DNA from 2 places in the Pseudooceanicola aestuarii genome. Region 1 is predicted to be linked to the other one. Evidence: riboswitches for the same ligand, from Rfam matches in the RefSeq annotation. Region 1 holds a riboswitch; the other holds the start of a gene.

Region 1 (7,253 bases):
TACCGGTTTTCCCCGATGGGCGTCGACGTGCAGATGCAGTTTCCCGCCGCCATGACCCATCCCGACGTCGCGGTGCTGAGGTCGGTCTATGCGGTCTGAACCGGCGGAGGCGCGGGGCGCGGGGCTGGTGATCGACAGGGCCGATGCGCCTCCGGCGGCCCCCGCCGCGCGGGACAAGAGGGCGCGCATCCTGTCCGCCGCCGCCGGGTTGATCGTGACCAACGGGCTGGAATTCCCGGTCTCGCGCATTGCGCGGGACTCGGGCGTGGCTGTCGGGTCGATCTACAATTACTTCCCGTCGAAACAGGATCTGATCCTGGGCGTCTACCAGCAGCTCGCCGACCAGATCATCTGCGCCCTGACCGCAGCGCCCACCGACAGGCCCGACATTCCCGCCGCGCCTGATTCGGGCAACGCCGGCGATGCGGGCGCGCGGGTGCTGCGCTACTTGCGCAATTACGTCGATTTCTTCTGGGCCGATGCGGATCGGGCGGTGTTGTTCGAATACCTGTCCAACGTGCCTCTGATCGCCACCCCCGAAATCGCCGAGGTCTTTCGCCCGCTGCGCACCTACAACAATGCCCTGTTCACGGAGGCCCAGGCCCAGGGCATCCTCAAGCCGCTGGACCCGCGCTCCATGGCAGGGTTCGCCGGGGGCGGCATTCGGAACGCGCTGAAATGGCACCGGGCCTCGTCCCGCCCGCTGACGGCGGAGAAAAAGGACGACATCCTGCGCATGTGCTGGTCCGCCATTGCCGCCGATCCCACCCGGTTCCCCGACGCCGCCTGAGGCCGGGGGCGTACCGGTCCGCGCCTGACGGCCCGTCGGGGCCCGGACGGCGGGTCAATAGACCACGGGGGCGATGACCCAGATCACCACCGCCGGTTCCGGCCCCGGGTTGCGCCAGGCGTAGCGCGCGCCCTGGAATTGGAAGCTGTCCCCGGCCGACAGGTCAAAATGCGTCTCCTCCAGGGTCAGCTGCAACCGCCCCGAAAGGATCAGCCCCCCATCTTCGCGTTCGCCGCCGCCCTTTTGGCCCGCGCTTTCGGCCCCGGGGGCAAAGGTGGATTTGATGATCTCGAACCGGCCATCAAGGCGCGGCGACAGCAATTCCTCCACCAGCCCGGTTTCCGCCGATCCGATGGGTATCCGGTCGGCCGCGCGCAGGACCTGCCCCTGCTCTGCCGGGGACCGGGTGGCGGAGCGGAAGAAATACGACAGCTTGATCCCGTAGAGGTCCGCGATCCGGGCCAGGTCGTCGATCGAGGGGGTGGTCACGCCGCGTTCGATCAGGCTGAGCCATGCCGGAGAACGCCCCAATTTCCCGGAGGCCAGGACGAGGGTCAGTTTGCGCGCTTTGCGCAAGGCGCGAATATCCGGTCCAATCTGCGTGTTCATCGGGTCGGGCCATCCGAGCATTGGTATGGCCATTGAAGCTAGCGCGCCGGGGGCGGCTGGCAAACGGCGCCCGGCTGCCGCGCCATGACCAGAGCGCGTCGGGCGTGCCTATCGAGCCGATCAGGGGGCAACCGGGATAATGTCGTGCAGGCGCCGCGCGGCGCTGTCCCAACGGACGTGCCAGGCGCCGATTGTTCCCGATTTGTTCTTGATCAGATCCCACCGATGCAAGGTCGACCTCCCGTCGTCTGCCCTGGTCTCCGTCTCCGGGTCGAAGGCGGGGGTGCAACGCCAGCGGGTTTCGGCGGCATTGCTGCCGGCGCCTTCGGGAATCAGGCACAGCCCGGTCGCCTTCCCGGCCTGGGCGGCCAGTTGCAACCGGCGCCCGGCGGTCAGGTTCAGCGGTTGACTCAACTCGATGACAACCAGCGGCAAAGCCCCGTCGCGCAGCGCCTCCTCGGCCACGGCAAGGGCCTCCGCCTGGTTGCCCGCCTGCGCCAGAAGCAGCTGCGACGGGTCGATGAAATCCCCCAATCCCAAGGGGTTGAGGGTCTCGTTCCGCCAGGACTCGCGCACCCAGAATAACGGCGTTCCCGCCACCGGCAGCCGGGCCGCACAGATCGCCGCAAAGCACGCCGCCCCGGTGCCGCACATCTCGTGCACACGGGTCGGGCGCGGCGGGAACCGGGACTGAAGGTCAGGCATCATGATCCCGAATTTACCCGCTTTCGGAGCGGGATCAAATCACCTCTGCGCGCCGGCGCACCCGGCCCGGTGCGGCGTTCGGGTCGGGAAAATCGTGAAAATTGTTGCTTTCCGGTGGGATGGCGCTTTCCTGGGCGGCATGGTGAAACTGGTTCTTCTGCACAAGGCCGACTCGATCTACGAGGACGAGCCTGATGTCGTCTACGACTTCCCCCGCGCCTACCTGAAGGACATGCGCGCGGCAGTCGGCGACTGGATCATCTATTACGAGCCGGTCAAGGCCGGGCCGCACGGCTATTTCGCGGTCGCCAGGATATCACGGATCATCCCCAAACCCGGGGTGGAGGGGCGGTTCCTCGCCCTCATGGAAGCGGGCAGTTTCCTGCCTTTCGTCCAGGAGGTGCCCCGGCTGGTGGAGGGCCGTCCGCTGGAAGCCGCGCTGACCCGATCGGACGGCACCCCCGCACAGGGCGGTTTGGTCCAGCGCGCGGTGCGGGTGCTGCCGGAGGCGGAGTTCGCCCGGATTCTGGATCTGGGCCTTCCCCGGGATTTGGAGGCCCTCGAAGCCCGACGCTATGATCCGCGGTCCGCCGCAATGGCGGAGGGGGCGGAACCGTTCGAACGCCCGGTGCTGGAACGGCTGACCCGCCGCGCCTACCGGGATGTCGCGTTCCGCCGCAAGGTCCGGGAGGCCTATGGCTACCGCTGTGCCCTGTCCGGGTTGCGCTTGCGAAACGGTGGCGGGCGGCCGGAGGTACAGGCCGCGCATATCCGTCCCGTCGATCGCAGGGGCAACGATTCCGTGCGCAACGGGTTGGCCTTGTCCGGGACGTTGCACTGGATGTTCGATCGGGGCCTGATCTCGGTCGCGGAGGATTGCGAGACAGTGCTGGTGTCGCGCAACAAGGTACCGGGAGAGGTGATCGACCGCCTGCTGGCCCCGAGCGGCAAGCTGTTGCAACCCGAAGACCCGCGCAATGCGCCCCATCCCGAAAACCTGCGGTGGCACCGGGAGAACATCTTTGGCCAGGTGCAAGGCGCCGGTCCGGCTCCGTGGCATTGACCGGCAGCGCAGCGGAAAACCGCTTTGGCGGTAATCATTCGTCAAGATCTCCGGCGTAGGAACGGGGGCGTCTGCCCGGCCTGCCTGCCCGCCGCCGCCCCATGGTGCCCCACCGCGACCCCGCGCCGCCGTAACCGTAGCCGTGGCCGGATCGTCCCCGGCCGGGTGGCGACCGGGCGTCAACCGGGGGGCAAGCGGGTGCTGATCAAGCGCCGATCAAACGCCGATCCCGGGGGGGCTGATCGCCCCTTGCCCGACGGGGTGGCATGGTCTAGCACTCGGGATGCTTCGGTCCGGGCGTTCGCGCGTCCGGTGAATAGGGAACGCGGTGCGGGTCTGACCCAATTCCGCGACTGCCCCCGCAACTGTAAGCGGAGAGCGACGCCGGACCATGTCACTGTCCCCTCGGGGATGGGAAGACCCGGCACAGCATCGACCCGCAAGTCAGGAGACCTGCCGAAGCCGATCACCCAGTCCGCACGCGGGGCGCGCGCGAGGCAACGGACCTTTTCCGTCGTGGTGGCAGTCGCCTGACCGTCGGCGGGAGCCCCTCCCCCCGTGGGTCGTTCGCAATCGCCATGCGTCGGATCCGGCGCAGGGAAGGGATAGATCATGAGCCTCACCAATCCGACGGCCCGTTCCGCCGTCTCTGTCACCACCTTCATCACCGTCTCAGCCATCGCACTTGCCGCCGCCACCGCCGCGCCGGTGATGGCGCAGGACAGCACCACGGATTTCGCCCTGGAGGACATCATCGTCTCTGCCGGCCTCACCCCGATCGCGGCGGCCCGCTACGGTCGCGCGGCCACGGTGCTGACGGCGCAGGACATCGCCGATCGCGGGCTGACCACCGTGCAGGACGCCCTGCGCGCGGTGCCCGGGGTCAGCGTGAACGCCAATGGCCACAGTTTCACCCAGGTCCGCATCCGCGGCGGAGAGGCCAATCACACCCTGATCCTGATCGACGGCGTGCGCGCGGCGGGCGGGGATGCGGCCTATGTCCTCAGTGGGTTGGAGACGGCGAATATCGCCCGGATCGAGGTTCTGCGCGGCCCGCAATCGGTAGCCTACGGCTCGGACGCCTCGGCGGGGGTAATCAACATCATCACCCGCAAATCCGAGGGGTCGGGATTCTCCTACGGCGGCAAGGTGGAGGGCGGCGCCGGCTGGTCGGCCTCGGGCTACCTGGCATATCGCGGGGCGCAGGGTGGCGTGGCGCTGGGCTTTGCCCGGATGCAGGACAGGGGCTGGGATTATTCCGGGTCCGGCGGGGAACGGGACGGCATCTTCCGCCGGACGCTGACCCTGTCGGGCGATCACGCGGTGGCCGAGGGGCTGACCCTGGGCTTCACCTACCGCCGCTCGGAGGAGGACGGCGACACCGACGCCACCGCCCTTGTGGCCACGGGGCCGGGGGATTACGTGCTGGACGACCCCGCCGCCCAGACCGTGCGGGAGGAGGAAGGCGGCCAGATCTACGCCGATTACACCACGCCCGATGGCCGGCTGTCGGCCCGGCTGGGGCTGGAGCGCACCCGCCTGACGCAGGAGATCAACAGCGGCGCGCCCACCGATCAGGACAGCCGCGCCACCCGGCTGCGCCTGTCCTACGGGTTGGACGGTCCGGTCGCCACCGGGGCGCAGGTGTTGTCCCTGCTGCTGGAGGATGAACACGACAGCAGCACCGCCAATCCCGGCTATGACCGCGACACGCGCTCTGTCGCGCTGGAATATCGTGGCACCTTCGACAGCGGGCTGGATGTGCAGATCGGCGCGCGCTACGATGACAACAGCGTGTTCGGCAACGCCGTGACCTGGAACGCGGCGGCGGCCTACACGCTGGACAACGGGGCGCGGCTGCATGCCTCTGCCGGGGCGGGCGTCGTCAATCCCAGCTATTTCGAGCTGTTCGCCAATGCATGGGGCTATGTCGGGAATCCCGATCTTGATCCGGAACGCAACCGATCCGTCGACCTGGGGGTGGAGCTGCCCCTGGGGCGCGGGGTGGTGGACGTGACCCTGTTCCAGGAACGGCTGGAGGACGAGATCACCGCGGTTGCCACCGGGCCCGGCAGCTACAGCTATGTCAACCAATCCGGCACCAGCCTGCGCCGTGGGGTGGAGGTCAGCGGCCGCTATGACGCGACCGATCAACTGGCGCTGCGCCTGGGCTATACCCTGCTGGACGCCACCAATCCCGACGGCAGCGTCGAGATCCGGCGCCCCCGGCACCAGCTGTCGCTGGGCGCCACCTGGACCAGTGCCGATGGCCGCACCACGCTGGACGCGCAGGCGCTGCATGTCGCAGGCAATGCCGATACGCAATTCTGGGGCAGCTACGCCACCAAGGAATTGCCGTCCTACTGGACCGTGGACCTGGCCGGCAGCCGCCGGATCGGGGACAACCTGCGCCTGACCGCGCGGGTCGACAACCTGTTCGACGCCGCCCATTCCGATGCCTGGGGCTATGCCGGGCGCGGGCGCACCGCCTATGTCGGGCTGGGTGCGGATTGGTGAGGCGCGCGGCCCGTCTTCTGGCGCTGCTGATCACGGTGGCGGCAGCGGCAGGGCCGGGGCGGGCGCTGGACCGCCCCATGACGCCGGGCGGGCAGGGGCCTGCCGCGCCCGGCCGCGTCGTGTCGATCAACCTGTGCACCGACCAGCTGGCGATGCTGCTGGCCGCGCCGGGACAATTGCTGTCGGTCAGCGCGCTCAGTCGCGACCCGCGTTCCTCGGTCATGGCGGCGGAGGCGCGAGCCTATCCGGTGAACCATGGCCGGGCCGAGGAAATCTGGCTGATGGAGCCGGACCTGGTGATCGCCGGCAGTTTTTCCAACCGGGCGAGCGTGGCGATGCTGCGCCGCCTGGGCGTGCCGGTGGTGGTGATTGCGCCGGCCTATTCCCTGGCCGACGTGCCCGACCGCCTGGCAGAGATGGGCGCCGCGCTGGGCCGCAGGGAACAGGCCCGCGCCATGATCCACGAATTCGAGAGCCGGCTGGCCACCCTGCGAGCCAGGGGCGGTGAGCGTCCGCGCGCCGCGCTCTACCATGCGAACGGCTATGCCTCGGGGGACCGGACGCTGGCCGGACAGGTCATTGCCGCCGCAGGCTTCACGAATATCGCGGCCGAGGTCGGCCTGCCCACGGGCGGGCATTTGCCACTGGAGGTTCTGACCATGGCCGCCCCCGACATGGTGATCACCGGGCGGCCCCATCCCGGCGCCGCCCGTGCCGAGGAAATCCTGCATCACCCCGCGTTGCAGGCCCTGCGGCGTCGCGCGGCGGGGGCGGTGCTGACGGATCGGGACTGGATCTGCGGTACGCCACATGTGCTGGACGCCGTGGCGCGGATGCGGGCGCTGCGGCAGGGGTTGGTGGCGGAATGAGGCCGGTCAACCGCATTTTGCTGGGGGTGGTGGCGCTGCTGTGCCTTGCCTCGTTGCTGATCGGCCCGGCGGGCATCGGCTGGGCCGACAGTTTGCGCGCGCTGATCGCGGGCGGGGAGGGGCCGATGACCCTGGTGATGCGCGAAATCCGTCTGCCCCGGATGATCCTGGGGCTGGCGATTGGTGCGTCGTTGGGGTTGGCGGGGGCGGCGATGCAGGGCTACCTGCGCAACCCGCTGGCGGAGCCGGGGCTGATCGGCGTGTCGGCCTCTGCCGCTTTGGGTGCGGTACTGGCGATCCAGACCGGCGCGGTCGCGGTTTTTGCGCTGGCCCTGCCGCTGGCGGCGCTGGCGGGGGCGCTGGTGTCGGTTCTGCTGTTGCTGGCGCTGGCCGGGCCACGCGGCGGGGCGCTGACCCTGATCCTGGCAGGCATCGCGATTTCGGCCATGGCGGGGGCGCTGACCTCGCTTGTGCTGAACCTGTCGTCCAACCCCTATGCCGCGAACGAGATCGTGTTCTGGATGATGGGATCGCTGGCCGACCGCTCAATGTTGCATGTCTGGCTGGCGCTGCCGCTGATGGCCCTGGGTTGGGCGCTGCTGCTGCCGTTGGCCCGCGCGCTGGAGGCGTTGACCCTGGGGGAGGACGCCGCCGCCGCCATGGGCATGGACCTGGCGCGCACTCGATGGCAATTGGTCAT
Region 2 (7,253 bases), on a different contig from region 1:
TGCCATCGACCGTGTGGTGCGGCGGCTGACACGCGGCTGACACAGGTCTGATGGCCGTCGGTGCCCAGGGGGCTGTGGCCGGAAAGACTCAGGTTGCCGCGATAAATGTCAGGTCTGATTGACGATTTTTCGATCTTGTGGATAACTCGAACAAAAAAAATCAATTTCGAGTGGTAATTCACATGCCCTATTCTACGTATACCCCGCGGCCGGGCAGCGCCGCTGGTTCCGTCGTGGTCAGCCGTCTTTCCGGTGGAGAGATCGGATGAGCCCGATGGCCTTTCTGCGACAGATGCCCCTGTTTCGTCCGTTCTGGCCGCTGCGCCGGGCTTCGATCGAGGGATTGCGCTTCACCCTCCCCGAGACGGATCGCGGTGATCTTCAGGACCTCGCCCTGACGGATCGCGTGCGCAATGCCTTCGAGACCGACCCCCCCAATCCGACAGAAATACAGGTGTTGCGGGCCCTGCTGGAAAACCCCGGCGCCACCGCGCTGGAGCTGAGCCGCGCTTGCGGCTGGATCGGCACCACCTGGCAGGTCTACCTGGCTACCATGTGCCGCCGCCGCCGAGACCTGTTCTGGCCAGGCGAGGCGGCAGCGGCGGAAACCGGGATCGAGATCACGGCAATTGCGGAATACGATGCCGTGTCTTCCAGGTTCCGGCTGCATGACGACCTTGACGATTTCTTTCGTCGGATGGTGGCCTGACGGCGGGCCGTTCCCGCCGTCGTTCTTTGCTGAATTGCGGGCGCGGATCGGGTGACGCGGCTCAGGCCGCGTGCCCATCGGCGGGTGCCGGGTCTGCGCCTGCCAACAGCACCGCATTGCCGCCTGACGCGGTCGTGTCGATGCAGACATGGCGTTCCAGCACACAGCGCGGGCCGATGTCGGCCTCGTCCAGCAGTGGCAACAGCGCGCCTGTGCCAGCCGCCAGCGCCTGCCGCCAGGGGCGCAGGCTGTCTGCCGTTCCGGCCAGCGCCACGGCGTCGAAACCGGTCAGATCTTTCAGTACCTCGGGCGACAAACGTCTATCCAGGCAGCCCGCGCCGGTCGCGCCCGGACACAGGGTCAATGTCGCGCAGCCGCGCGCCTGTGCCGCCTGCGCCTGCCGCGTCGCATTGTCCAGATCCGGCCCCAGGCACAGCACCACGCCGCGCGGGAACAGCGACAGGCGGTTCGATTCGCCTGTCGGGCCGGGCAGGTCCGTCACCTCCAGCGGCGCGGTGCAGGGGCGTGGCAGGGCGTCCAGCGCCTGCTGCACCGCCGTGGCATCCAGTTCGGCAACATCGCCGCCGTCGCCCGCATCCTCCGCATCTGCGCGGGGCAGCGCGGTAAAGCGCGGCACGTAGTTTGGCCCGCCCGCCTTGGGCCCGGTACCGGAAAGACCCTCGCCGCCAAAGGGTTGCGATCCGACAATGGCGCCGATCTGGTTACGGTTCACGTAAAGGTTGCCAACCCGCACCCGGTTGGCCACATGTTCCACGCGGTCGTCAATCCGGGTGTGCAGTCCGAAAGTCAGCCCGTAGCCAGAGGTGTTTACCGCGTCGATCACCTGATCGAGCTGGCTGGCCCGGAAGGTCGCCACATGCAGAACGGGGCCGAAGATCTCCCGCTCCAGATCCGCCATGCCCGCGACGCGGATCACGGTGGGGGCGATGAAATGGCCGGTGTCCGGGGCAGCGACCGTTTTCATCACGCGGCCCTCGGCCTGGGCCTGAGCGACATGTTCGGCAATGCCGGCCTGGGCGCGGGCATCGATGACGGGGCCGATATCGGTGGCCAGATCCCATGGGTCGCCCAAGGCCAGCTCCTCCATCGCGCCGTAGAGCATTTCAAGGAAGGCGGGCGCGATATCCTCTTGCAGGTAGAGCAGCCGCAGCGCCGAACACCGCTGGCCTGCCGATTGGAAGGAGGAGATCACGATATCGCGGATCGCCTGTTCGGGCAGGGCGGTGCTGTCCACGATCATCGCGTTCAACCCGCCGGTTTCCGCGATCAACGGGGCGGTGGGGGCGCTGGTGGCCAGGGCGCGGTTGATCCCCTGTGCCGTGGCGGTTGAGCCGGTGAAGCAGACGCCCGCCAGGTCAGGCGTTTCCACCAGCGGCGCGCCGACCTGCGCGCCGGTGCCGGGAAGCAATTGCAGCACCGCCCGTGGCACGCCGGCCTCATGCAGCAGCGACACGGCGCGATGCGCGATCAGAGGCGTGGCGTCGGCGGGTTTGGCCAGTACGCCGTTCCCGGCCGCCAAGGCCGCGGCGATCTGCCCGGTAAAGATGGCCAGCGGGAAATTCCACGGCGAGATGCAGGTAAAGACGCCACGCGCATCATGCTGCAAGCCGCCGATGCGGGTGGCATAGTAGCGCAGGAAATCCACCGCTTCGCGCAGCTCTGCAATGGCGTCGCGCGGGGTTTTTCCGGCCTCCCGCGTGAGAATGGCGAAGATCTCGCCGAAATGCGCCTCGTAAAGATCGGCGGCGCGGGACAGGGTTCGCGCCCGCTCTGCCCCCGTGGCAATCGACCAATCGGTGGCGGCGGCCTGGGCGGAGGCGATCTCTTCGGCGGTGGTTTCCGCGACATGTCCCACGATATCGGACGGATCGGCAGGGTTGATCAGCGGTTGCGGCGCGCCGCCCGTCGCCTCCACCGCCAGGAGCGGCGTGGCGGTCCATTGGTGGCGGGCAAAGGGGGCGCGGGCGGTCTCGATCTCGGCCAGGTCGGTGGTGTCGTGCAGATCCCAGCCCCGGGAATTGGTCCGTTCCGGGGCGAACAGGGCCTCGGGTGCGGTGATATGCGGTTGCGGCTGGTCCTTTTCCGCCTCCCAGGCGGCAAAGGGGTCGGCGGCGACAACGGCGGGGGGCACGTCCTCGTCCACGATCTGGTTCACGAAGGAGGAGTTGGCCCCGTTCTCCAGCAGCCGCCGCACGAGATAGGCCAGCAGATCGCGATGCGCGCCAACGGGGGCGTAGATGCGGCAGCGCGTGCCCTCCGCCTTTTTCACGCGGCGATGCAGAACCTCCCCCATGCCGTGCAATCGCTGAAATTCAAAGCAATCGGTGTCAGGCGCCATGGCGCGGATGGCGGCGACGGTATGGGCGTTGTGGGTGGCGAATTGCGGGTAGATCCGGTCGGTCATCGCGAACAGCCGCGCGGCACAGCAGATATAGGACACGTCGGTCGCCGTCTTGCGCGTGAAGACAGGGAAGCCGGGCAGCCCCTCCACCTGCGACCGCTTGATCTCCGTATCCCAATAGGCGCCCTTGACCAGCCGGACCATGATCCGGCGGTCATGTTTGCTGGCGACGGCGTGCAGCCAGTCCAGCACCGGCGCGGCCCGTTTTCCGTAGGCCTGCACCACCACGCCGAACCCGTCCCAGCCGGCCAGCCGGTCGTCGGACAGCACGGCCTCGATCACGTCCAGCGACAGGTCCAGGCGGTCGGCCTCTTCTGCGTCGATGTTCAGACCCATGTTGTGTTCCTTGGCCAGCAGGGCCAGATCCAGGGCGCTGTCTACCAGTTCTGCCATCACGCGATCCCGTTGGCCGACCTCGTAGCGGGGATGAAGTGCGGACAGTTTGATCGAAATGCCGGGGTTATCGCGGATATCGGCGGAGGTGGCGCGCGCGCCCAGGGTGCGGATCGCATGGGCATAGGAGGCGTGGAACTTGGCGGCGTCACGGGCGGTCAGCGCGGCCTCTCCCAGCATGTCGTAGGAATAGGTGTAGCCGTTGGCCTCCATCCCGCGCCCGCGTTTGATTGCGCTTTCAATGGTTTCGCCCAGAACGAACTGGTTGCCCATTTCGCGCATGGCGGCGCGGACTGCGGTGCGGATCACCGGCTCTCCCAGGCGCTTGACGGCGGAATGCAGGATATGCGCCATGCCGCGCGACCGGTCGTCATCCAGGACCTTGCCCGTCAGCATCAGCGCCCAGGTGGAGGCATTGACAAGGGAAGAAGACGATTTCCCGAGATGCTCCCCCCAGGACGAAGGCGCGATCTTGTCGTCGATCAGCTCGTCGATGGTTTCGGCATCGGGCACGCGCAACAGCGCCTCTGCCAGACACATCAGGGCGATTCCCTCGGAGGTGGACAGGCCATATTCAGTCAGGAAAACTTCCATCAGGCCGGGCCGGTCGTCGCCTCGGATCTCCTGCACGAGATCGCGGGCGCGGGCGGTGATTTCCTCGCGCAGGGCGGGGGAGGGTGCGCTTTGCGCCCGAAGGGCGTCGATCACCTGCGCTTCGGGGGCGCGGGTCAGGTCACGGATCTGGCGGCGAAGGGTGGAAAGATCGGTCATGGCGGGCCTCGGCAACAGGGGTTTAACCCAGTGTCGCAGAAGTGACGCGGGCGTGTTGCCTTGATCTCCGAAAATTTCAGGTGATATGACTTCTCTGGGGTGGATATTCAGACCTATAGGTGTGCGATATGTCCGAAAGCAGGCAGCTTGACCGGTTTGATCGGAAGATTCTTGATATTCTATCGAACGAAGGGCGGCTGCCCGCCACGGATCTGGCCCGGCGCATCGGCATGTCCAAAAGCCCCTGCCAGGCCCGTCTGAAGCGGTTGCAGGACGATGGTGTCATCCTGGGATTCCGGGCCGTGCTGGACCCGGCCGCCCTGCGCCGCGCGCATGTCGCCTTTGTGGAGGTGACATTGTCCGACACGCGGGAGGCGGCACTGCGCGCCTTCAACGCGGCTGTGCGTATAGTGCCCGAAATAGAGCAATGTCACATGATCGCCGGATCCTTCGATTACCTTCTGAAGGTCCGAACGGAGGATATCGACAGCTACAGGCGCGTTCTGGGAGAGGTCGTCTCGGCCCTGCCGCATGTGGAGAGCACATCGACCCACGTCACCATGGAGGCGGTCAAGGATTTGGCGTTCTGAGCGGAAAATTTTTTTTTCGTACTGGACGCGACGGGGGTTTGGGGGGAAAAGGCATGCCTTTCCCGGGGCTTCCAAACGTGTATGCCATCACCGGGCTACTTTCCTCCGGAACTCCATATATTGACACTCCCCTGGCATTGGCGTCTATATGATGTTGTCTTGGTGCCCGGAAATCGTTTCGGGTGAAAATGGGAAGCCGGTGAAATGCCGGCGCTGCCCCCGCAACTGTGAGCGGCAAGCCCGAACCCGTTGATCCACTGGCGGATGTGCCGTCGGGAAGGGGGGGACGGGTGTTCGAGCCGCAAGCCAGGAGACCTGCCGGGACACAAATTTCGAGACCGGACGGAGGGTCCGGGGACATCGCATCAGCCGGGGCCTGGACAGGGCCGCGGCGGTCGGCGTCTCTGCCCCGAAACCCGGAAAATGCTGCTACGACCGGAGACCCCGATGACCATCACCGTCTATTCCAAACCCGCCTGCGTGCAATGCACCGCCACCACCCGCGCGCTGGCCGCGAAGGGGCTAGATTACGACCTGGTCGACCTGACCGAGGACGCCGAGGCGCTGGCGCGCGTGACCGAATTGGGGTATCGTCAGGCACCTGTCGTGATGGCAGGCGACGATCACTGGGCCGGTTTCCGCCCCGACAAGATCAACGCGCTGGGCTGAGGCCGGCCTTGGGCGGGCTGGTCTACTTCTCCTCCCGATCGGGGAACACGCATCGTTTCGTCGCCCGCCTGGGGGTGCCGGCCCAGCGAATCCCGATCACCCCGGGGGAGCATATGCCCGCCCCCCGCGCGCCCTTTGTGCTGATCACGCCCACCTTTGCGGATGGGCAGGGGCGGGGCGCGGTTCCCAAACAGGTGATCCGGTTCCTGAACGACCCGGGCACACGGCAGCATCTCCGCGGCGTCATTGCCGCGGGCAACCGCAATTTTGGGGCAACCTTTGCCCTGGCGGGGGATGTGGTGGCACGCAAATGCGGCGTGCCGGTCCTTTACCGGTTCGAACTGGCCGGAACGGACACCGACATCACCCGCGTCACCGAAGGACTGGACAGGTTTTGGAAGACGCAATTCTCGACCGCGATCTGAGCGACGCCGCACCGGCCAAGGCCGTTCCCACCGAATGGCAGGGGTTGGATTACCACGCGTTGAACGCGATGCTGAACCTCTATGACGAACAGGGCAAGATCCGGTTCGATGCCGACCGGCTGGCCGCGCGGCAATATTTCTTGCAGCACGTCAACCAGAACACCGTTTTCTTTCACTCGCTGGAGGAAAAGCTGCGCTATCTGGTGGAGGAAGGCTATTACGAGGCAGAGGTTCTGGACCAGTACGACAGCGCCTTTATCGCGCGGATCTGGGATGCCGCGTTCAAGGCCAAGTTCCGGTTCCCGACTTTCCTGGGCGCCTTCAAGTATTACACCAGCTACACGCTGAAGACGCGGGACGGCAAACGCTATCTCGAGCGGTTCGAGGATCGCGTCGTCATGGTCGCCCTTGCCCTGGCACGCGGGGACGAGGCGCTGGCGATGGGGCTGATGCAGGAAATCCTGGCCGGCCGGTTTCAGCCGGCCACGCCCACCTTCCTGAACGCCGGCAAGGCGCAGCGGGGGGAGCTGATCTCCTGTTTTCTGCTGCGGCTGGAAGACAACATGGAAAGCATCGGGCGCGGTATCAATTCCGCCCTGCAATTGTCCAAGCGCGGCGGCGGCGTGGCGCTGATGCTGACCAACATCCGCGAATACGGAGCCCCGATCAAAGGCATCGAGAACCAGTCCTCCGGCGTGATCCCGGTGATGAAGCTGCTGGAAGACAGCTTTTCCTACGCCAACCAGCTTGGCGCACGGCAGGGCGCGGGCGCGGTCTATCTGAACGCGCATCACCCTGATATTCTTAGGTTCCTGGATACCAAGCGGGAGAATGCGGACGAAAAGATCCGGATCAAGACCCTGTCTCTGGGCGTGGTGATCCCCGATGTGACCTTCGAGCTGGCCAAGAAGAACGAGGATATGTACCTCTTTTCCCCGCATGACGTGGAAAAGGTCTATGGCTGCGCCTTCTCCGACATTTCGGTCAGCGAGAAATACGCCGAAATGGTCGCCAACCCCAAGATCCGCAAGAAGAAGATCAACGCGCGCGCGTTCTTCCAGACCCTTGCCGAGATCCAGTTCGAAAGCGGCTATCCCTACATCATGTTCGAGGACACGGTGAACCGCGCCAACCCCGTGAAGGGGCGGATCGCCATGTCGAACCTGTGTTCCGAGATCCTGCAGGTGAACGAAGCGTCCGAATTCAACGACGATCTGGGGTACAAACATCTGGGCACGGATATCTCCTGCAACCTCGGCTCGCTCAATATCGCG

The links. A riboswitch is a leader RNA that binds a small molecule or an ion and turns the genes downstream of it on or off. The one in region 1 is predicted to bind cobalamin.
Region 2: linked by a shared signal. The riboswitch ahead of nrdH (glutaredoxin-like protein NrdH) and the one ahead of G5A46_RS07485 (TonB-dependent receptor plug domain-containing protein) in region 1 are both predicted to bind cobalamin.

The regions. Positions count from the first base shown of each region.
Region 1 is NZ_JAAFZC010000001.1:1,579,706-1,586,958, forward strand. It holds gene G5A46_RS07460 (metallophosphoesterase family protein) at 1-99, shown strand, start outside; gene G5A46_RS07465 (TetR/AcrR family transcriptional regulator) at 89-790, shown strand; gene G5A46_RS07470 (helix-turn-helix domain-containing protein) at 845-1,399, opposite strand; gene G5A46_RS07475 (hypothetical protein) at 1,520-2,107, opposite strand; gene G5A46_RS07480 (HNH endonuclease) at 2,199-3,167, shown strand; cobalamin riboswitch at 3,440-3,642, shown strand; gene G5A46_RS07485 (TonB-dependent receptor plug domain-containing protein) at 3,780-5,684, shown strand; gene G5A46_RS07490 (ABC transporter substrate-binding protein) at 5,678-6,553, shown strand; gene G5A46_RS07495 (FecCD family ABC transporter permease) at 6,550-7,253, shown strand, end outside.
Region 2 is NZ_JAAFZC010000002.1:594,685-601,937, reverse strand. It holds gene G5A46_RS15685 (hypothetical protein) at 275-709, shown strand; gene putA (bifunctional proline dehydrogenase/L-glutamate gamma-semialdehyde dehydrogenase PutA) at 771-4,295, opposite strand; gene G5A46_RS15675 (Lrp/AsnC family transcriptional regulator) at 4,424-4,885, shown strand; cobalamin riboswitch at 5,029-5,222, shown strand; gene nrdH (glutaredoxin-like protein NrdH) at 5,333-5,554, shown strand; gene nrdI (class Ib ribonucleoside-diphosphate reductase assembly flavoprotein NrdI) at 5,563-5,979, shown strand; gene nrdE (class 1b ribonucleoside-diphosphate reductase subunit alpha) at 6,048-7,253, shown strand, end outside.